DNA from 4 places in the Caldalkalibacillus salinus genome. Region 1 is predicted to be linked to each of the others. Evidence: riboswitches for the same ligand, from Rfam matches in the RefSeq annotation. Region 1 holds a riboswitch; each other region holds the start of a gene.
The links. Region 1 has a riboswitch for S-adenosylmethionine ahead of JKM87_RS10710 (methionine ABC transporter ATP-binding protein). Riboswitches for the same ligand answer to the same signal wherever they lie in the genome.
Positions count from the first base shown of each region.

Region 1 (5,811 bases):
AATGGAAGAAAAAGCGCCAAGAACAGTCAGAAGACATCCATGCTTTGGTGACAGAAGCCAAGTATGATTCCCAATATAGAAATGATTTTATTAGAAAGTATCAGCCTTTTATAGCGAAAGTCGCTTCTAAGGTCTGTAAACAGTATATTGACCAATCTCGTGATGAGTATAGTGTGGCTATTGAAGCGTTTAACGAAGCGATTAACCACTACGAAAACCAACAAGGCACATCGTTTCTATCTTTTGCGGAAATGGTCATTCGTCGTCGTGTGATTGATTATATACGTAAGGAAACGAGACAAACGCGTGATATCTTCTTAGAAACAGAATCAACAGATGAGGAACAGCAACAAGAAAGCATCGCCCAAGTTCACGCCTCTGTCAACCAGTATCAACAGCACCAAGAAATTGAACGTCGTAGAATGGATATCGCTGATTACCAGGAGCTACTCAAGGAGTACGACATCACCTTCCAGGATTTGGTCACCCTATGTCCTAAGCATGTAGATGCTAGAGAAAATGCAAAGCAAATCGCCAAAACCCTCGCCACACACCAAGAATTTGTTTTTCATTTAAAGGAAAAAAAGCAACTTCCGATGAAAGAATTATTAAAATTTGTGAACTGCAGTCGTAAAACGGTAGAGAGGAATCGAAAGTATATAATAGCGATGGCGTTGATTTATATCGGAGGGTATGAATCACTGCAATCCTATATCGAGCCAGAGGAAGACATGAAAGAAGGGAGGGAAATCAGTGAATAAGGGACTCATTCTAGAAATGAAAAATGACGAAGCAGTTGTCATGACCCCTGAAGGCGAATTCCGTAAAGTCAAAGCAAACAAACTGCACTGGGAAGTTGGAATGGAAGTTGACGTACCTTCTGCTCAAGTTGTACCGTTCGAAGTCAAAAGCAGAAAGAAGAAAACTGTACCAGCATTAGCCTTAGTCGCTTCCTTCTTATTAGTATTCGCATCCATGTTCGCCCTCGTCCCTTTTGGAGCTGATGATACCGCAGTAGCCTATGTCAACATCGACATCAATCCTAGTATCGAAATGGGCCTTAATAAGTCCATGGAAGTCATTAGTTTAGAACCTCTAAATGATGATGGGAAGCTCCTAGTTTCACATCTTAGTGATGAATGGAAAGGAAAGTCACTTCCAGAACTAACATATGACGTGATTTCCCAAGCAAGAATCGATGGCTTTCTTGAGGGGAACCAAGATGTGCTATTAGCCACGTCATTCGTTGACCAAGATAGTGAAACGAAATACACAGAAAACGTTGATACTGCCTTACAGCTTATCGAGAGTGAAGTCAGTCATGAGCCTGTAGAGGAAACAGAGGCAGAACAAGAGAACAAAGTGAAGCTTCACAAAGTAACAGTGGATGAAGAGGTACGTACGAAAGCGCAAGAAGAGGGTATGTCTACCGGGCGTTACTCCATTTATTTGGGAGCTAAAGAACAAGGGGTAGACATCAACCTTGAGGAATTAAAAGGTCAATCCATTGCGGAGTTGGCACAAGAGTTTAACGGCTTACAAAATGTGATATCCAATCATAAGGACAATGGTGAAGCTGAAGAGGATGTAGATGAACAACCAGGTCAATCGAATGGACATCATAACGCTTCTGAAGAAGGTCAAGAAAACGGTAAAGGTGTTAATGGTAACAAAGGCCAAGGTCATGAGGGTCAAGACAATCAAGGCAACAAAGGCCAAGGTAACAAAGGTGAAGGCAATAAAGGCCAAGGTAACCAGGGTCAAGGCAATAAAGGCAATGGTAACAAAGGCCAAGGTAACAACAAAGGCCAAGGCAACAATGGCAATCATCCAGACTCTGAAGATAAAAGCGTTAATATAGAAGTTGAAGGTATGACTGAAAGTTCGGATGAAGAAGGTGCCTCTGAGGAAAAAAAGTCCGGTAAAGGACGTTTGAATGCACCAGGCCTATTATTTATCCCTCCCGGTTTAGAAAAAGATAACAAAGAGAAACAACGTGAGTCATCTGGATCAAGCTCCGATGATAAAAAAAAACACACACCGGGTAAAGGGGAACATGGGAATGGACATCAAAACGGACCTAAATCCCAAGAGAACATGAAAAATGACGTCAATGGACAATTGGATGACGCTCAAAGCACCCATGATAATAAGAGTTGGCTTCACCTTGCAACGACACCTTAGAACGTGATTAAATACATTCGCAGAAGATATTGCTGGCTTAAGCCAGTTGGAGATAGAACTGCCAACTTTTTCATGCTTAACAAAACGGTTTACAACTAAATAAAGTCATGTTATTATCTTCTTCAGTGACTTATAAACTGAATGATACATGCACTCTTATCGAGAGAGGTGGAGGGACTGGCCCTATGAAACCCGGCAACCGCCTTCGTGGACGACATGAAGGAAAGGTGCCAATTCCTGCGAAGAGGTAAATCTTCGAGTGATGAGAGGATGAAGATAATAACTCGCATCCTTTCCGCTTTGAAGCTGAAAGGATTTTTTTTATGGATGTATTTGCTGTTCGCTACAATGTATTAACGATGGATCTATATTGTTTAAATAGAAAGTGAGGTGGTAGGATGATTAACTTACAAGACGTGGTTAAAGTTTTCCGTGGGAATCAACAATCCGTAACAGCGGTGGACCATGTACAGTTAGACATCCAAAAAGGGGAAGTATTTGGGGTCATAGGTTATAGTGGAGCTGGGAAGAGTACACTCATTCGTATGCTAAATCTGCTTGAGAGGCCAACGAGTGGCGCCGTCCACATCGATGGTGTTGATATCAGTGCACTCCCCTCTACTGAATTGCGAAAGCAGAGACAAGAAATCGGCATGATCTTTCAGCACTTTAATTTGCTCTGGTCACGGACCGTCAAGGAGAACATCGCATTTCCCTTAGAAATAGCAAAAGTCCCACCTGAGCAGCGGGAAGAGAGGGTCATGGAACTGGTACGTTTAGTTGAGCTAGAAGGTAAAGAGGACCAGTATCCATCACAACTGAGTGGCGGACAAAAACAACGTGTCGGGATTGCGCGCGCATTGGCCAATAATCCAAAAGTGTTACTATGTGATGAAGCCACCTCAGCCTTGGACCCTAAGACAACGGATGCCATTTTGCAATTACTACAAGACATCAACAAAAAGCTAGGATTAACAGTTGTCCTTATCACACATGAAATGCATGTTATCCGCAAGATATGTGACAGAGTGGCGGTGATGGATAGTGGGAAAGTTGTTGAAATGGGTCATGTCATAGAGGTCTTTCAGAATCCGCAGCAAGATATGACGCGAAGGTTTGTGAAGCAGGTGACCGAGTCGAATGAAGCATTAGAAGTACATGCGGATTGGGACATCGATGGTGGCCAAGTGATACAATGTCACTTTGTTGGCGAAGAGGCGGAAAAGCCAATCATTAACGGGTTAATCAGAGAAACAACATTAGAAGTGAATATCCTGCAAGGGAAGGTGAGTCGTCTTAAAGATTCTTCCTACGGGACACTCATACTGCACATTAGTGGTCAAGATCGTGACATAGAGAAAGGACTGACCTACCTCCGAAATCAAGGAGTAGAAGTGGAGGTGTTAGCAACATGACAGACCTATTGAATGGGTTTCAGCAAGATGTCGTGCCCAATGTACGCTGGGACCGAGTATGGGATGCGACTGTAGAGACACTGTATATGATGGGCGTGTCCATTCTCTTCACTGCCATCTTTGGCGTGATACTTGGCATACTCCTGTATATGACGGCTGAGGGGAACCCATGGCAAAACCAGAAGCTATACAGAGCTGTGAGCGCATTTGTGAATATTTTTCGCTCTATTCCTTTCATTATTCTTTTAATCTTACTCGTCCCTATCATTAGAGCGCTATTAGGTAGTGCCATCGGGGCTAAAACAGCGATTCCTGCTCTAGTTATTGGTGCTGCGCCATTCTACGCCAGATTAGTTGAAATTGGTCTCAGAGAAATTCCAAAAGGGGTTGTTGAAGCGGCTAAGTCGATGGGCGCGTCCAACCTCCAGATTATATATAAAGTATTGCTTCCTGAATCTAAACCGGCGTTAGTATCAGGCATTACCGTCACAGGAATTGCACTTATTGGCTATGTCGCTATGGCTGGACTGATTGGGGCGGGCGGATTAGGACACTTGGCATTCATGGGATACCAGCGTCACCAGTGGGATGTCATCTGGATTTCAACGATAAACATCATTATTATGGTACAAATCTTTCAGATGCTTGGGGACTTTATCGTTAGGAAAATAGACAAGCGGTAAAGTTTAAAATATATATCAATAACCCAAAAATAATAAAAAAGAAAAAGGAGAGAAAACCATGAAGAAAATTTTACAGTTTGGCTTTATTTTTGCTCTTATCTTAGTTCTTGCGGCATGTGGACAAGGGCAAGGTGGAGATAATGAAGGTGCTGGAAATGAAAATGGGGAAGAAGTGCAAGAGTTAACAGTGGGGGCAACCTTGGTCCCTCATGCTGAAATTTTAGAATTTGTAAAACCGATGCTTGAAGAAGAAGGAATCGCATTAGACATCGTCGAGTTTACAGATTACACAACACCTAACCAAACATTGGACGCTGGCGAAATCGACGCCAACTTTTTTCAACACATTCCTTATTTAAAAGCTGAGAATGAGGCAGCAGGATATAATCTCGTAGACGTTGTCGGTGTGCATATCGAACCGATGGGCGCATACTCTGCCCACTATGATTCTATAGAAGAACTTCCTCAGGGAGCTACAATCTTACACCCGATGGCCGTATCTGAAGAAGGCCGTTTCCTAGCCTTACTAGAGTCAGAAGGCTTAATCACATTAGAAGAAGGTGTAGGGTTCAACGGCACTGTAGATGACATCGTTGATAACCCGAAAGAATTGGAATTTACAGGTGTCGAGGCTGCGACGCTACCCGCGCTATACCAAGATGGGGATTTGGCTATTATTAACACGAACTATGCGTTAGAAGCAGGCCTCTCTCCAGCGGAAGATGCCCTGATCTTAGAATCTCCTGATGATAACCCATTCGTGAATGTGGTTGCCACAATTGAAGGACAAGAAGATGATCCGCGTATTCAAGCCTTAGTAGAAGCGATCACGTCAGAAGAAGTGCGCCAGTTTATCGAAGAAAATTACGAAGGCAATGTGATCCCGGCCTTTTAATCAAACTCAATCATAAAAAACTAAATCATCAAATCGGTTAGTTCTAAAAAGATCGTGTTAGTTCTGTCCGATAAAAGGATGTCTGTGACCTGCTTACCGAAGTTTTTTATGCTTCGTAAGCAGGTATTTTTTGTTTGCCGTAGGGTAAGATAAGGACAAACATGAAGATCAGAAAGGAGAATGCTTCCATGCAAGAGGAACCTATGGAGAATGAAGTACAGTTATGGCTGCAAGAGTATAAAGAGGGTTTAGGACATTTTGAAGAGAAAATGCCAGAGATTGCAAAGCGATATAATGATTTCACCGGTGCTTGCTTTGAAGAAGGCGCGCTGGATAAAAAGATGAAGCATCTAATCGGGGTAGGGATCAGCATCTTTTCCCAAGATGAATATTGTATCGTCTATCACACTCAAGAAGCACTACATAAAGGCGCAACAGATGAAGAAATCTTAGAAGTGGTTGGCGTGTGTGCAGCATTTGGCGGTGGCGCAACGATGAGCCAAGGTGTGACACTCGTACAAGAATGCTTGGCACATTTAAACCGTACGCAACATTAATGAAGTTATATGGAGCATAACGAGGGATATGTACACGATAACGTGGTGAGAAAACCTAACATGGTGTCACTTGTAGT
Region 1 covers NZ_JAERVL010000015.1:230,224-236,034, reverse strand. Annotated here, with positions in the region: gene sigI (RNA polymerase sigma-I factor) at 1-761, shown strand, start outside; gene JKM87_RS10715 (anti-sigma-I factor RsgI family protein) at 754-2,184, shown strand; SAM riboswitch class I at 2,338-2,453, shown strand; gene JKM87_RS10710 (methionine ABC transporter ATP-binding protein) at 2,583-3,599, shown strand; gene JKM87_RS10705 (methionine ABC transporter permease) at 3,596-4,282, shown strand; gene JKM87_RS10700 (MetQ/NlpA family ABC transporter substrate-binding protein) at 4,341-5,177, shown strand; gene JKM87_RS10695 (carboxymuconolactone decarboxylase family protein) at 5,366-5,734, shown strand.

Region 2 (5,811 bases), on a different contig from region 1:
TGCTGTGGCGTTTAAACCATACACTTGACCGACTTCGATCAGCTTCCGATCCACACTCAAAATGCCACTCAGCAGATTAAGGTAAACGGGGAAAAAGACACCGACGCCAATGAGGGCGATCTTAGAATTTTCTCCGATACCGATCCATAAGAGGAACAGTGGGACCCAAGCCAATGAAGGGACAGAACGAAAGGCTTGTATGAGAGGGTCAAAAAACCATAGGGCTGGACGATATAAGCCACATATAGCGCCTAGGATGACGGCCGCTAACGCACCGACAATAAACCCTACGGCTATCCTGTACACGGTGATACCGATATGGCCCCATAGACTACCGTCACTCACCATACCTAGGGTAGCTGTGGCCACGACACTCGGTGCAGGAAGTTGGTGAGGCGCCACCCACCCAAGCTGGCACACCGACTCCCATACGATGATGAGGAGGAGTGGAAGGATGCTACCGATCACAGCCACCTTCGCCTTGCTATCCTTTCGTTGCTTGACCTGTTTCGCACCCGCCTCGGCGTCTTGACCTGAGCGTTGATACCCACTTAGTGGATTAAAAACACTTGATTTCAGACTCATCTCCACTCCCTCCTAGTGCTCTTCATCTGCAGCTGTATCGGTTGTTTCGGCTGTTTCCTGTGATGCTTCATCGTCTTCATGATCTTCACCCTCTATGACGCGTTCAGCGTAAGCGGGTTGAATCAAATTTTCGATGCTCTGATCGATGTCTGCGTCTGCTCTGATCGTTTCATCTAACTGCAGGACTTCCGCAGCGGCCACCAACGCTTCACGATGAACGTCACCTGGAATCGGTTGGGAAAAATCATTTCGTGTTTGCAGTTGATGTGTGGCAACCTCAAGATCTAACGAAGCTTCTTGTGCTAATATTTCAGCCGCTTCATCTGGATTGTCGATGGTCCATTTTCTAGCACGCTCATATAGTGCAATGACCTTATCAACGTACGCCGGATACGCTTCGGCAAAAGCTGAACGGACATTAAGGAATCCGTATGTATTGAAGTCAGGGTTTCTATAAAACAATGCTGCATCCGCTTCAAGCTCGACTCTGGCCATATGAGGATCGAGACCTGCCCAAGCATCTACTTGCTCTGAGGTTAGCGCCATCGCCCCATCTCCATGCTGTAGGGGAACAAGTTCAATATCTTCTTGGGATAAGCCCACTTCATTCAAAGCTCGTAATAAGAAAATAAATGGATCAGTGCCGAGTGTGGCTGCGACTCGTTTCCCACTGAGGTCTTCTACGCTCTGTATACCAGAATCGGCATTCGTGACGAGTGCGGTCCATTCAGGCTTAGAATAAATATATACCGCTTCGATCGGTGCATTGGTGTTAGCCTTAGAGATCAGGGCGGCTGCACCTGCTGTCGAACCAAAATCCACACTATCGCTATTGAGTAATTCAAGGGCTTTGTTACTTCCTTGACTTAGGACGAACTCTACTTCAATCCCTTCTTCGGCAAACGCTTCTTCCGCCCAGCCAAACTCTTTTAACACGAGGCTTGTCGGTGAATAGTAGGCATAATCCAATACAATCTTTTCAGGTTTATCGCTACTCGTTTGTTGCGCACACCCGGTGGCTATGACCACCAGGCATGCGACCAAAAGAAGGAACAAACGAGCACTTATGATATTTTTTTTCATGGCTCTCCACTCCTATTTGTATGTCTGTCTCCAATGTCTAGAGCTCACACGCATACGTCACAATCGTGCCTCTTAAACGTTGGGCTTCCTTATACGTGCATCGGTTGTGTACCACTTCTAAACCAGCATCTCTCGCAATTTGGGCCGCCTCTTCAGAAATGACACCCTCTTGTAGCCAAAATACTTTCGGTCTGACTTCGGCGGCCTCTTTTGCTAGTTCCACTGCGGCTGCTGGGCTTCTGAAGATTTGACACACATCGATTTTTTCGGGAACGGAACGCAGATCGGGATACGCTTGCTCACCTAGAACCTCTGTTTCTCTCGGGTTCACAGGGATGATTTTATACCCCAATCGTTGCATTTTCCTCGCTAGTCGATGACTCGGTCGGGCTGGATTACTTGATAAGCCCACAATCGCCAGCGTCTTCGGACGTTGCACCTCTTGACCGTCCACCGTTTCCCTCACGAGTGATGAATCTAAAGCCCAGCGGATCACGCCTTCATCGTTAATTAGACTGTGTTTTTTTTTTCGGCGCTGAGCCCTGTGGCCGCGAGTAAAGCTTTATCTAAGGATTGTTTTAAATCTTCAACGGATTCAATCCCAACGGACAACCTTACAAGATCTTCCGTCACCCCTGTGGCTTCTAAGTCTTCCGCACTTAACTGCTGGTGTGTCGTACTCGCAGGGTGAATCACGAGTGACTTGGCGTCTCCCACGTTAGCCAGATGTGACCATAGAGAAACGGAATCTATGAACTGGCGCCCTGTTTCTCGACCCCCTTTTATTCCGAAGTTCACGATGGCCCCGAAATGACCGTTAAGATACTTTTTCGCCAGATCGTGGGATGGGTGATCTTCTAGCCCCGGGTAGGAAACCCAATCTACAGCAGGATGCTCTTGTAGGAAGGAAGCGATCTCCTTAGCGTTATTGGCATGCTCTCTGACACGGAGATGGAGAGTTTCCAGCCCTTGAAGTAATAAGAATGAGTTAAATGGACTTAAAGCCGGTCCCATATCTCTCAGTAATTGCACCCGTACCTTAGTGATGAAGGCGAGTGTGCCGAAGTCGACAGCATAGCGTACACCATGGTAACTATGATCCGGTTCTGTGAATCCTGGGAACTTCTCACTATTCCAATCGAAGCGTCCCCCATCGACGATCAAACCACCGATTGATGTCCCGTGTCCGCCAATCCATTTGGTCGCTGAGTGAACCACGATGTCTGCTCCCCAGCTAATTGGACGGCATTGATACGGTGTGGCAAACGTGTTATCAACAATGAGAGGGATACCCGCTTCATGCGCAATATCGGCTACTTGCTCTACGTCTAACACGTTCAAACTTGGGTTCCCGATAATTTCGGAGAAGATCGCCTTTGTTTGTGGTGTAATCGCCTTGCGTACGTTCTCTGGGTCACGATCATCGACAAAAGTGACCTTGATTCCGTATTTGGGCAACGTATTGGCAAATAGGTTGTATGTACCCCCGTACAAGTTAGTGGTTGAGATGATCTCATCGCCAGCATGTGCAATATTTAAAATAGCCAGCGTAATTGCCGATTGACCTGATGCGACAGCGAGAGCTCCTACGCCATCCTCTAGTAACGCTATACGCTTTTCTAGCACGTCTGAGGTTGGATTCGTGATTCTCGTATAGATGTTGCCCGGCTCTTCAAGTGCGAACAAGCTTTGCGCGTGGTCCGTGTCATGGAAAACATAAGAACTCGTTTGATAAATCGGTACGGCTCTAGATCCTGTCGTAGGGTCCGGTGCTTGCCCTCCGTGTAAAGCTAAAGTCTCTATTCCGTAAGTTTCGTTGTTTTCTTCACTCATGATAAAATCCTCCTTTGGAATTTTAAAAAATGTAAATCTTCTTCATAGTGGAAATGGGCCTCGACTATCCTTATCTTCTGAATCTTGGAAATGTTCTGTGTTCAATTTGTATGGTATGTTCTCCCGTTCTCCGTTCTCCCCACCTCCTAAAATATAAAAAGCCCTTCACTCAAATGAGAGAAGGGCTAGTATTCATGACTAGATAAAATCTAGTTATCAATGCTACCGTTCATCTCATCTTCGGAGTGGATCAAATCATCCATCACTCTGAAATTGGCACCGGGCATTAATCGTTAATGCTGGTTGCCGAGGTTTCATAGGGTCAGTCCCTCCACCTCTCTGGATAAGATATAGCGTGTATGAAGTTGTTCACAATGTAAAGTTGGTCTTGATGTTTAATCGTTTGTGTTTTGAAATGTTGATACTAATCATATATTGAATTAAATTGGGTGTCAATACTTTTTACAAAAAATATTGACAGTCATCTTCCTCTCCCTGTAACAGGCCCGCAGGTCACAGGGTCTAAGGTGTCCTTTATCTAAGAAAACGGTGGTTTGCTATATCAGCCACCACTTCCCGTGAGCGGAAAAATGCGTTATCGGCGAGTCTAGGGTTATAGAAATACAACGCATCTCCAACATATTCTGTACCAGCAAACACTTCCCGAGCGGCGAGATAAGCTGTTTCACTCGGTACTGCAGAGTGAAATCTGCCGTTTCTTACAGGGGTGAATTGATTCGGCTGGTAGATCACGTCTCGAATACTATTAGGAAAATAGGCACTCTCTACACGGTTCATGACGACGTTACCAACAGCAACTTGTCCCTTAAAGGGTTCATAGCCTGCCTCAACGTAGATGATGCGTGCTAGGAGTTCAAGCTCTTTCTCATCAAGTTTATTTTCCGTGACTTGAGGAATCACGACTCTCAGTTCTTGCCCCGCTTTGAGGATCTTACCATTTTCATAATCCTCTAGCGCTTGCAATAATTCTTCTTCTGTTAGCTTGTCCTCTTCAGCGCTCTGTTCATCCTCGGACGCCTGGTTCTCTTCAGATTCTTGATCCTCTTCTGTTCTCGGTTCTTCTTCTGATCCTTGGTTATCTTGTGATGTTTGGTCCTCATCTGTTTCTTGTCCATCTTCAGACGTTTGGTCCTCGTCTGTTTCTTGTCCATCTTCGGACGTTTGGTCCTCATCTGTTTCTCCATCTTCAGACGTTTGGTCTTCATCTGTTTCTTGTCCATCTTCAGACGTTTGGTCTTCGTCTATTGCTTGTCCATCTTCAGACGTGCCGTCGCTCTCTTCTGTCCCATCACTCTCTTGGTATGACGGCTCACCATTCACCGTTGTATCATCTTCTTCTGTGGTATCCTCAGCAGCGATTTCTTGCTCTTCCTCCTGGTTCTGATCTAAGTTAACGGCGGCCACAGACGCTTGAACATCATGTATATCGTTCCGTTCTCTCAGTTCATCGATGGGGATATCAACCGCTTCACTAATCTCTTGTAATGTCTCCCCTTCTTGCACAACGTGTAACGGTTTATCTATGATGTGTACCCGCTTTTTGTCTCTTTCCCAATAGACTTTTGCGTGTAACAGTTCAGCCACATGTCTCACAGGAAGGTATGTTCTTCCGTCATGAAGAAACGGAGCCGCATCGAGAATGTACTCTTCACCGTTGAATTTAATGATCTTACTATCCAGTGTGAATGTCATTTGGTCATCTGCCTGAGAAGTAATATGTAACGAAGAGGTCGCTTGTTCCCACTCCATTACAGCCCCTAATGACTGCGAGACAAAGCGGACGGGGACAAACAATCGGCCATCTCTCAGCATGATCGGATCGTCTGCAGCCACCTCCTCACCGTCGACAACAAACATTGTCTCCGCCAGTTCATCAGTTTGAGCAAGCACCAGTGTTAAACCACTAATCCCAGCTCCAATTAACAATATTAATAATAAAACACGTGTATGATGGTTCATGTTATCCTCCTAAATTGTACATAAAAATTATTTTATAAATGAATCGAAGACATTGTACCACAACCATTCGAAACTCTTAAATTCCTTTTGTTGGTCTTTTCTATAATAGTGTCTAAACTCCCGGATAAATAGAAATTATTAGCATTATTGCCAACAAAAAAAGGAAAGAAAACATGCCTTCTCTCCTTTTTACTTCACTTTACTTTTTTATTCATATATTGGTCTGTCCCCCATATACATGGATGATAAAGGGGGAACTTATATGACGATGGGAACCAGTTATGTTGAATTTTTTGGATTTTTTATCTTTTTCTTGATCGTGTGTGGTCT
Region 2 covers NZ_JAERVL010000012.1:12,015-17,825, forward strand. Annotated here, with positions in the region: gene JKM87_RS08120 (ABC transporter permease) at 1-585, opposite strand, end outside; gene JKM87_RS08125 (aliphatic sulfonate ABC transporter substrate-binding protein) at 598-1,668, opposite strand; partial or broken gene JKM87_RS08130 (PLP-dependent aspartate aminotransferase family protein) at 1,706-3,501, opposite strand; SAM riboswitch class I at 3,733-3,851, opposite strand; gene JKM87_RS08135 (cell wall hydrolase) at 4,036-5,481, opposite strand; gene JKM87_RS08140 (hypothetical protein) at 5,744-5,811, shown strand, end outside.
Region 2: another riboswitch for S-adenosylmethionine. It lies ahead of JKM87_RS08130 (PLP-dependent aspartate aminotransferase family protein); the one in region 1 lies ahead of JKM87_RS10710 (methionine ABC transporter ATP-binding protein).

Region 3 (5,811 bases), on a different contig from region 1:
GCCTTTAGAAAACAATAAGAATGCTGTTGAGATGGCGGCCATGCCTGAGGCAAAGGCAAAACCTCTCGTCCCCCCTTCCAATTGAGCGATCGTCTCTTCTAGCGCTTCCCGTGTTGGGTTGCCTGAGCGGCTGTAATCATAGGTGCCTAACGTATCCGTCTGACGCTGGTGAAAGGTTGAAGCGTGATGAACGGGTACACTGACTGCTCCCGTATCCGGCTGGACAGCATGCTCATTGTGAACCAACTGCGTCTCTGTTCGCACATGATAGTTTTGCTTACTCATCTATAGACACCCCCTTAGTTGAGGCCGTACCGGATGCCTTAACGTCAGACTGCACAGATGGTGAATGCGCCATTTTATTTTGCGTTTGGTTTATGGCCTGTGAGTCTGCTATGACTTTTGTATCTTCTATGGCTTGTGTGTTTGCTATCGCTTGTGTGTCTGCTATGGCTTGTGTGAGGGCTTGATCAAGATCATCGATGATATCTGTACTCTGCTCAATCCCTACTGAGATACGCAACAGTCTATTACACACGCCATTTTTGATACGAATATCCGCAGGTATATCGGCGTGTGTCTGCGTCGCCGGATAAGTGATAAAGGTTTCTACACCACCGAGACTCTCAGCAAAGGTAATAAGCTGAAGGTGCCTAAGCAACGGCCCGACCGCCTCTTCTTTTTTTATCCTAAAAGAGGCCAATCCCCCAATCTCAGGGTAGAACACGTCATCGACGTATTCATGTGCTTTGAGGTAGGCAACCACTCGCTGGGCATTGGTTTCCTGTTTTTCTAAACGGAGTGCTAAAGTTTTCATCCCTCTCATGAGCAACCAGGCGTCAAGTGAAGACAATGTCGATCCTATCGCATTATGCAAAGTGGCAAGTCTCTCACATAAATCAGCTCCTTTGGCCACAATAAGACCAGCTAACACATCATTATGTCCTCCTAAATACTTGGTCGCACTATGTATCACAATATCGGCTCCTGAACGAATCGGCTGTTGCCGCAAGGGTGTATTCAGCGTGTTATCCACGATGAAAGTGAGCTTGTGAGCTTGGGCGATAGCGCTTAAAGCTGCTAAATCTGCCTGATGCATCAAAGGATTGGTTGGCGTCTCTATAAAAATCGCTTTGGTATGACTACTGAGCGCTGTTGTGAATGCCTCAGGTTCACGGATATCGACGTAATGAAAAACAATCCCATAGCACTGGCGTAAATGCTCAAACAAACGATACGTCCCGCCATAAAGATCCTGACCAACGATGATCTCATCTCCTTGTTCAAACAAGCTTAATACTAATTGGATGGCGGCCATACCTGAGCTACAAGCGAATCCTTGATCTCCTTTTTCTAGATCTGCAATGGTACGTTCTAAAACGTCACGTGTAGGATTACCCGTGCGCGTATACTCGTACCCTGTCGATTGTCCTAGTCCACCATGGCGGTAAGCCGTAGAGAAAAAAACAGGTGTACTGACGGTTCCAGTTTCAGTCTCACTACGATTCCCAATCTGTGCGAGCTGTGTTTCTAACTCGTACGATTTCTCTTTTTGTCTTTTCATGCTCATCCCTCTCATCCCCCTATCCATCAAATAAAAAGAGGCCCTCATACTGACACATACGTTTTAAAACGATGTCATGTACGAGAGCCTCCGGTTGTCCGGTCAGCACTCTGCTGCTATATATTGACGCGTTTTTAGCATTGTTTCTAAATCCTAAGCCAAGTACAACAAGCTAAGTATAATGCGTTATATACAGAACTACGATTGACGCTTATCCTTTTGCTTGTTTCCTTTTTCAAGTGGGAATCTTTGTTTATCCAAGCGATGAATCTCTACGATTTGTGAATCGTGTACCACAATCTGTACTGAGCCATACTCCAATCCTGATAAAGCTTCGGTTATTCTGTTATACGTTTCGTGAGGGATTGTACTAGTTTCATTTTTAGGCATGGTTTCTCCTCCTCCACTATGATGTTCAGAGGCGTTTTTTTTTAAATAAAAAACGACCTCTGATAAGAGGTCGACGCTTATAAGTTTATTTTTAGTCCGACCTCTCATCTTTCAGAACCAAGCGTTCTGCTGGATTTGGCACCTTTTGTGTGGACTGTCAATCGAGAAGCCACACAATGGTTGCCGAGGTATCATAGGGCCAGTTCCCTCAACCTCTCTTGATAAGAGTTCTTAATGAATATGTGATTTTCAATTTGTAATTTTAACCAATTATACTCCTGACTTGAGGTCTCGTCAATGTATTTTTTAATTTATTTTTAATTTTTCTACACTTGATGTTAAACGCGCTTGTATTTGATCCTCTATCCATAAACTTATGAGCGGATGAGGTAGAATCGCTCTCCCTCGGACGTAACGCACCGACTGTAAACGACTTGGGATCACATGAGAGGTGAAGTAACCCTCAGCGATAAAAAGAGGTAAAACCACCATGGGAGCTTCTTGATTGACCTCTTCCAGGGATCGGATTTTACTTGGCAGTTGATCAGGAAGTAAGGTGGCATAGCTTACGTGCTCTAGACCTGTCTCTTTTTTCAACTGTCGCACGATGCTTGCTAAAACCGTTTGCCACTTTGTCAGCCAATGAGCCTTATCACTGCCATGAGCGACGAGCAATACAGGCTGATGGCTACTTTGCATCACCTGCCCTAGGCGCTGACGGAGGATGGACACTAGATTAGGATGATCATCAATCGGAGGACACCACTGTATTCTGGCATTCGTCCGTACTCTGGGGACGTCTGTTGGTCTTACACACCGCCGATTGATTCCAAGTATATATTGGATCTCCGCGAGATGCGTACTCCCTGAACAAACGAATAGCGGAACAACGATAATGTCTTGCACCCCTTGTTGTTCAAGTTTTTGCACACCTTCGGCGATGCTTCTCTCCTCAACAAGCTCCAAATAGCTGATCACCATCGGAATGGGTGATCGCACCCGCCGACAAAGCCGGTCAATTTGCTTAACCCAGTTCGGATTGCGTGAGCCGTGAGCGATGATGAGCACCCCTTGCCTTAAATCACCGCGAGACAAGCGTAGATTTGAATACATCCCACTCATGATAGACTCCTTTTGGTTCTTTTAACTGCTGTTCGGTAAATTGTAAAGCCTCACTAACTGTGGGAAAACGGCCACAGAAATAGTAACGCACCGCTGTGTTAAAAAGCACTTGGGCTCGAAAGTCGGCAATGTCTGCTGATGTATCCCCTTTTAAAATGCGCTGAATGATTTCAATTTGTTGTTCGAGATTTAACGTCTCTCGTGAACGATCTCTTTTGCGCTTAAGCCCGTAATCTTCAGGATCAATTTCCAATGCGTGAACCTCTTCGGGGGTCACCTTATAGTAGAAGCTCTTTCGATGTAAGGGGAGATCCTCTGAGCCTTCCACTCCCTGAACGATATATGCTTCCCGATAACCTAAAGCTCTCACGAGTGCCACATGTAAGTCGATGACAGTACGGTGAAAAACGCCGACGATTAACGTATGCGCCTGTGTGATATTAAGTAATTTCTCAACCGTGTTCAGAAATGTACGCACCCCGATTTCTTCTCGAATATGACGAATCTGGGCAAGTGGGGCACACAAGTGCTCTGTGAGCGCAAAACCCATGTTCGTCTCCTTCAATTGTTGATTGAGATCCTGTAATGTCTCCGACGTTGGCAACCCTAAGCCTTGGGCCATATCAGCCAACGATACACCCCACTTAGGAGGTAAACTTGGACTACTATGCGTATAGACCGGCACCCCACTCTGGGCCATTAAGATAGCTGAGGGAAGGGTAGCTGCAAACGTATGGCGCCCCGTATAAGGACCCGCTAAGTCTATGATTGGTTTAGAATGAAAATTTGTTGCCAATGTCTGTGCATTGGCGTTATTCATGATAGGGGCTCTCAGTCGTTTACAAAAAGCGAGCACCTCATCCACCGACTCCGTTTTCAGGCGTTGTGCGACGAGGAACGCCCCAATTTGCGCGTCCGTTGCTTCACCTGAGATGATACGTTCCGCTACTGATTCAGCCTGAGCATACGTCAAGTCTTTTGAACCTTTCTTTCCCCTGGCTACGATTTTTAACCATTGCTCCATGTTCAGTTCCCCCTTAGCCTACATGCTCAAGTCATCACGCCATCATTGCCTTTTCTACGCTTAGGCCATTGATATGTTAGTGGTTAGGACGCTTCTACTCCGATGGCAAGGATATCGTCTAGTTTTTGCTGGAGATGTGCCACTCCTACGCGTTGCACAAAGGCATAAAAGTCCTCACCGACATGCTTGTGTGCACTGAAGTAAGTGAGGAAATCTTCTAATACACGACCAATGGCCTCTCCGGGTATCTTCCCTTTTAATTTTTGGTTAAACGTTGGCGTCTCATGTAAAGTCCCACCGACATAAATTTCAAAAGCCTCCACCATTTTTTTATCTTTATTTTTCATGAGTCCCCCTTGGAGGCCAATATCGGCAATTTGCCTTTGCCCACAAGAATTGGGACAACCCACCATGTGAATGCGGACCGGCACATCAAGTGAGAGGCGCTCATCAAGCTTGAGGGCGATCTGTCTCATTCGCTCTTTCGTTTCAACGAGGGCAAGGTTGCAGTATTCTATGCCCGTACAAGACACGGAGTAGCCTATGAATCGGTTGGGCTCGGTTGTAAACCTCTCAAATATCTCTTCCTTCAATACCGTGTCAACTACCTCAGACGGTATGTGCGGTATGATGATGTTTTGCGTGTTACAATTGCGTAATTCGCCTTGACCAAACTTTTCCGATATACGTGCGAGTTCATATAGATCTGCCGACGTCATACGCCCCATAGGGACATTAGCCCCGATGTATTTCAAACCAGGTTGCTTTTGGTCGTGAACACCGTAAAAATAACCGCCATTCCAGCCCTCAAAGCAGTTGACGCCCCGAGATGGTAGATCGATATGTTCTAACAGCTTTTCTTTAAACTTTTCCACTCCCCAATCATGGACCAGAAACTTTAAGCGTGCCCGATGTCGCTTGTCACGATAACCATGGTCACGGAAGATGGTGGTCACGGCAATGGTGACATCCTTGACTTGTTCAGGGCGTACGAACACATCTAGTTCTTGTGCGAGATAAGGCTTAGAAGATAGCCCTCCACCGACATAAACGTGAAAGCCACGTACTTTTTCTCCATCTATGTCCTTCATTGCCGGGATGAAAGACAAGCAATTGATTTCTGCATGCTGGGCGTTATAGACATTAGATGAGATAGATATTTTATATTTTCGCGGAAGGTTAGAGAAATCTGAATTGCTTTGAAAATAGTGATAGATGTCCTGCACCATATCCTGCGTATCCACCAATTCATGTGGATCAATGCCCGCTAAAGGGTTACCCACAATCGTACGCATAATGTCACCACAAGCGCCAACGGAAGATAGCCCTACTTCAGATAAACGATCGAAAATATCAGGGATGTCTTCTATTTGCAGCCAGTGGAATTGAATCGCTTGCCGCGTGGTAATATCTATGACATCACGACCATAATCTTTGGCTATAGACGCTAATACTTTCGCTTGATCATTCGTCATGATCCCTGAAGGAATGTTCACTCTCATCATAAAATAGCCGTCTTCCTTTGGTTTTTGGAGATATAAACCTGCCCATTTAAAATGGGACCAAAGTTCCTTGGGGATGGATTGAAATCCTTCTCGGGCGAAAGTCGGGATGTCCTGTAGGATCTCCAGACCGTCCTTTTCTAGCTTCATCTTTTCTTCTTTGCTTAGTTTTTCTTGCTGGGCCCATACTTTGTTATAGCTCACACTTT
Region 3 covers NZ_JAERVL010000013.1:17,851-23,661, forward strand. Annotated here, with positions in the region: gene metC (cystathionine beta-lyase) at 1-285, opposite strand, end outside; gene JKM87_RS09465 (methionine biosynthesis PLP-dependent protein) at 278-1,564, opposite strand; gene JKM87_RS09470 (YezD family protein) at 1,763-1,954, opposite strand; SAM riboswitch class I at 2,056-2,182, opposite strand; gene JKM87_RS09475 (sirohydrochlorin chelatase) at 2,261-3,076, opposite strand; gene JKM87_RS09480 (anthranilate phosphoribosyltransferase) at 3,036-4,100, opposite strand; gene JKM87_RS09485 (nitrite/sulfite reductase) at 4,184-5,806, opposite strand; gene cysC (adenylyl-sulfate kinase) at 5,803-5,811, opposite strand, start outside.
Region 3: another riboswitch for S-adenosylmethionine. It lies ahead of JKM87_RS09470 (YezD family protein); the one in region 1 lies ahead of JKM87_RS10710 (methionine ABC transporter ATP-binding protein).

Region 4 (5,811 bases), on a different contig from region 1:
ATGAAGGTCGTGATTCTTTGAATGCGGCTTGTCGTCTCCTCGATAGCCTTGAGGACCTCTTCAAAGGATTCTTTTGTATGATCGACGGCGTTGTTCTGTTCATCTACGATGTCTTTCATCGAATCCATAGAGGAGATACTCTTCTTAATCTCGTTCTGGATATCCTTCACGATATCTTCGATGTTAGACGCCGAATTACCGGATTCCTCAGCAAGCTTACGGACTTCGTCAGCAACAACGGCGAACCCTTTACCGTGTTCTCCAGCACGTGCTGCCTCAATCGCTGCGTTTAAGGCTAGTAGGTTCGTTTGATCAGCAATATTGGTGATAATTTGTGAAATCTCTCCAACCTGCTTCGATTTGGCTCCGAGCTGTTGGATCGTGTCCACTGTCTGTGTATTTTTACTCGCCACGTCACTAGATAGCTTCGTGAGTGAAGTGAGTGTGTTAACCCCTTGGGTACTCACTTGTTCTGTTTGGTTCGCTAATGTGGCAGCCTCTTGAGAATCCTCTTTTAGCTCGATGACCATATCAGCCAATTCACTAATCATGCGTGAGTTTTCCTCAGCAGAGTTGGCTTGGTCTGTTGCCCCACTAGCAATTTCTTCGATGGCACGTGCGATATCATCCGTTTGCGCATTGTACGTTTGGGTTTGAGACAGCATATCGTGCGCCGAGTGTGTCACATTACTTGTAGAGTCCAGGACAGTTCTTAATAATGTTTGGTTCGTATCGGCCATACGGTTCAAGGATTGACTTAATTCGCTGATCTCATCATTTCCACTGATGTTAACACGCTGTGTGTAGTCTCCTCTTTCTAAAGCCGCAATGGTATCCTTCAGAGCATAGATCCGACTCGTAAAGGAGCGAATGAAGAAGTATAGACCCACCAAACCAATAAGAGAAGATAAGATAATAATTAAGAACGTGTTCGTTTTGATCGTTTCACGGCTCATAATTGCTAGCTTGTTCATTTCAAAATCCAGCCCAACGACCCCTACGACACTGCCGTCATTTGCATGTACGGTTTTGGCCAATGTGAGCGTGGTGTCTCCCGAACCCGTATCAATATAGGGCTCTGTATAGATGATCTGTCCTGGATTGTCCACAGCTTGTTGGTACCAATCACGTACACGAGGGTCGAATTCTGTCAAGTCCACACTAGAAGGTGGTACAGGGTAGAGATAGAATTCTCCTTCTTGAGACCCGACATACGCGTTCATGATGTATTCAGATTCATCTGTGATTTTTTTGAAATACTCATAGTAGTACTCCGTTTTACTGCCATCATTAACGGACGGTAAATGGTTTAAGTCCGTCGTAGCGTCTTGAAAGTTATTACGAGCAACGTTAAGCTCTGGTCTTTGACTTAAGTCATCAAGAAGTTCCTCTGTCTCTTCGAATAACTTTTTAAAGGATGATGACATGTCCTCTAGTTCTTCTTTGGAGCCAATCACAGCGGTATGATTGATAACCTCCGTCTGTTTGTAACTCAGAAACCCGAGTATGGACGTTGGGACAATCAGTGTAATTGCTAACACCAGTATGAGTTTCCCTTGAATACCCCTTAGGTTTAAGTTCATACGTTTTTCCTCCTATTCTCTCTTGTAGTCTGACGTCTGTTTGTCTGGTTATAAAACCAGATAAGGTGCCGCCTGAAGATAACAAAATGCGCCAAAAAATCGCATAAAACTTCTTTATTATGACTATTCGACATGTTGTGACATCTTCCTGCTAGTAGAGGATAAAAATTCCTTCATTTTATAAATTGAGACTAATTGACTATATTCGTTGACAGAGGTGGACAAATAGGGTAGGATATGCCTGAAACGGATACTCTTATCCTGAGGAGTGTGAGGGACAGGCCCAATGACGCTCGGCAACCTCCCTCTTTTTTTAGTATAAAAGAGGAACAGGTGCTAACCTGCAAGAACGACGACGTTCTTGGAAGATAAGAGAAGAGGTCATGCTTTACTGTAAACGCCTTTTTCTCTAGGCGTTTTTATTTGTATAGAGCACTTTTTATCATGGCATATCAAAGGGAATGAGTACCGTATCAATTCATGCACATACTATAACGTAATAATGAAAGGGAGGAACGAGAATGGCCTTAAAAAAGGGACATCGCTTATTTACATCTGAGTCCGTAACAGAAGGTCACCCAGATAAAATTTGTGATCAAATTTCAGATGCCATCTTAGACGCCATCTTGGAAAAGGACCCCAATGCCCGGGTGGCTTGTGAAGTCTCCGTCAGCACGGGCCTGGTATTAGTAGCCGGAGAAATTACCACAGAGTGTTATGTCGATATTCCCAAGATTGTTCGCGATACGGTCAAAGATATTGGCTATACACGGGCCAAATACGGATTTGACTACGAAACCTGCTCAGTATTAACGGCCATTAATGAACAGTCCCCTGATATTGCCCAAGGTGTCAACCAAGCTTTGGAGTCCCGTGAAGGACAAATGACTGATCAAGAGATTGAAGCCATAGGTGCAGGAGACCAAGGGCTAATGTTTGGCTTTGCGTGTAAAGAAACACCTGAGTTTATGCCTCTACCGATTTCATTAGCACATAAATTGGCTAGAAAAATGAGCGAAGCTAGAAAAAAAGAAACGATAGATTATCTTCGTCCTGACGCCAAAACACAAGTCACGATTGAATATGATGAAAATAATGAACCCGTTCGAATTGATACAATCGTGATTTCAACACAACATCATCCTGAAGTGGATCAAGAGCAAATTAGGAAAGACCTTATCCAAAAAGTGATCACGCCTAATGTCCCGAGTGATTGGGTGGATGAAGAGACGAAAATCTTCATTAACCCGACAGGCCGTTTTGTAATTGGGGGGCCTCAGGGTGATGCAGGTCTAACCGGCCGTAAAATTATCGTTGATACGTACGGAGGGTATGCCAGACATGGCGGGGGTGCTTTTTCTGGTAAGGATCCCACTAAAGTCGACCGTTCAGCAGCCTACGCTGCAAGATATGTGGCCAAAAATATCGTAGCAGCTGACCTCGCAGATAAGGTTGAAGTCCAGCTCGCATATGCCATTGGTGTGGCTCAACCCGTTTCAGTCGCGATCGACACGTTTGGGACAGGTGTCCTAGATGAGGAAAAGTTAGCTGAAATCGTACGCGAGCATTTTGACCTACGCCCGGCAGGGATAATTAAAGAATTAGACCTACGCCGTCCGATGTATCGCCAGACAGCTGCTTACGGTCATTTCGGGCGTCACGACGTCGATTTACCTTGGGAAAGAACAGATAGAGCGGAGATCCTTAAAAAGTATCGACCATGATATCTGTTTAAGGGCAGGCGATGTCCGAATGAAAATTGGTCAAAAAATGCAATAAATCGCCATTAAACGACCTCAAAAGCTCACATTCAAAGCTTTTGAGGTTTTTTTATTATTGTGCAAATGGCAAATTTTATCTTAAACTAGTAAAAAAGTACCCTAGAAAATTTCCCAATGTTGCCAAGCCTTTTATCCGCTACAATAGAAGTAGAGAGATAGATATAGGTATGAAGGACTTAATAACTAAAAATTGAGTCAGGTAACTGCGATTTCAAGATGCTGTCCCGCCTAATCAGAGACTTAATCAAAACTATGGGGAACAGGGATGTGAGATGATGGCAATTGAAGTAGCGTCGTTAGACGGCGTGATTGAACGAGCCCTCAACACAATGGAAGAAACCAAGTATCAAGTATTTGATATCGCAGAACAAGCCAGACAAGAAATGATCAACTTAGAGCGCGAAATCAAAAAGGTCAAGGGCGAAGTCGAAGACGTAATCGAAAAAAACGATGTTTTAGAAGCGCAGTTCCTGAGCGCACGCAAAAAACTTTCACAAGTGAGTCGTAATTTTACGGTGTACACAGAAGAAGATATACGCCAAGCGTACGAGAGGGCAAATACCATACAGGTTGAGCGGATCTTGTTACAGGAAAAAGAAAAGCAACTGAGAGAGAAAAGGGATGATCTTCAGTTGCGCTTGCGCAACATTGAACAAACGGTTGAAAGGGCAGAAGGGGTCTTAACACAGTTTGGTGTCGTTGTCGAATATCTGTCGGGTAACATGGCAGAAATGAAACAAATGATCGAGGATGCACACCAGAACCAACAATTAGGATTTAAAGTCATTCAAGCACAGGAAGAGGAACGGAAGCGTTTAGCGAGAGAGATACACGATGGTCCAGCGCAATCAATGGCGCACCTCGTCCTACGAATGGACTTAGTGGACAAGGTCCTTTCAACTGGGGATGAGTTAAGGGCGAAAGAAGAATTACAAAGTCTCAAGCAGTCAGCTAGAGAAAGCTTAGCGGATGTTAGGCGTATCATATTTGACTTGAGGCCAATGGCACTGGATGATTTGGGTCTAGTTCCTACACTGAAGAAATACATAGAGAGAATACAACAAAAAGTAGACGTGAAAATCAAATTTAAGACGAAAGGGAAGGAGATTCATTCATCCTCATCATTGGACGTTGCCGTCTTCCGTTTAATTCAGGAGTCGCTTAATAATATTATCAAGCATGCACAAGCGACAAAAGCGACAGTGAATCTCTCTTTCTCTAGCGATCATGTTCAGGTTGTGATAGAAGACAATGGAGTGGGTTTTGACCAAGACAATCAATCTCAATCTGAGAGCGAGGGTTTTGGACTTATGGGTATGAAAGAAAGGGTAAAACTGCTTGAAGGAGACTTTCAAGTGTATTCCGAGCCGAGTAAAGGCACCAAGGTTATCATCATGCTACCGGCCGATGAAGACCAAAATGAGGAGGGAGTCAACGATGGTGAATCAAACCAAACAAGTCAATATACTGCTCATTGATGATCACAAGATCTTTCGAGAAGGTGTGAAACGCATCATTGAAATGGAAGATAACTTTAGTGTTGTTGGAGAGGGATCAGACGGAACAGAAGCGTTACTACTCGTTCAACAATACAAGCCCGACGTCATACTCCTAGATATTAATATGCCGAACATGAACGGCGTTGAAGCAACAGAAGAAATCCTGAGCTTCTCACCTGAGTCGAAGATTATTATTTTATCTATACATGACGAAGAAGCTTATGTGTACAAAACACTGCAAACAGGTGCAAGTGGGTATCTATTAAAGGAGATGGACGTCGACTCATTAGTTGAAGCGATTAAGGTCGTATCTTCTGGAGGGGCGTACATCCATCCCAAGGTAACGGGGAAACTCATTGATGAATTCCGACGCATGAAGATAGAACAAGAAAATTGGAGACCTATTATATATCAGTGAAAAAACAGTCAAAAACCATGTGAGCAACATCCTGCAAAAAATGAAAGTCAATGACCGTACACAAGCCGTAGTAGAAGCAATAAAGAACAACTGGGTACGGTTGTAATCATGTTGGCATAGAGAGGCGAGATAAGAACGACACTCACCGGGACCTGATCTATTTCAGCTTAAATGTACTTATCTTGTTATATATATACTCTGAGATAGAGCAGGTCGGTTACGAACACCCTTACTTACCTATGTCACTAAAGTGGGTGCGTACGCATACCTTGACATAAAGGAGGTATGGGTATGGCATCCTTAATCCTTTGGATATTAGCAATGTACGGATTAGCCTGCGTGTGGGTACAGTGTAAAAAATTATGGCAAGTCCAGATTGACCCCGCGTCAAAGACATTCTATATCTGTACGCATTATTCACAAAGTAAAGTAGAATGGGTCATTCGTTCTATAAGCGAATGGGCAAAAATAGAAGGGCAAGATATGACAATTTACCTCATAGATACAGGTTCACAAGATGATACATTAAA
Region 4 covers NZ_JAERVL010000006.1:223,535-229,345, reverse strand. Annotated here, with positions in the region: gene JKM87_RS06960 (methyl-accepting chemotaxis protein) at 1-1,583, opposite strand, end outside; SAM riboswitch class I at 1,837-1,958, shown strand; gene metK (methionine adenosyltransferase) at 2,105-3,307, shown strand; gene JKM87_RS06950 (sensor histidine kinase) at 3,640-4,842, shown strand; partial or broken gene JKM87_RS06945 (response regulator) at 4,802-5,387, shown strand; gene JKM87_RS06940 (glycosyltransferase family protein) at 5,573-5,811, shown strand, end outside.
Region 4: another riboswitch for S-adenosylmethionine. It lies ahead of metK (methionine adenosyltransferase); the one in region 1 lies ahead of JKM87_RS10710 (methionine ABC transporter ATP-binding protein).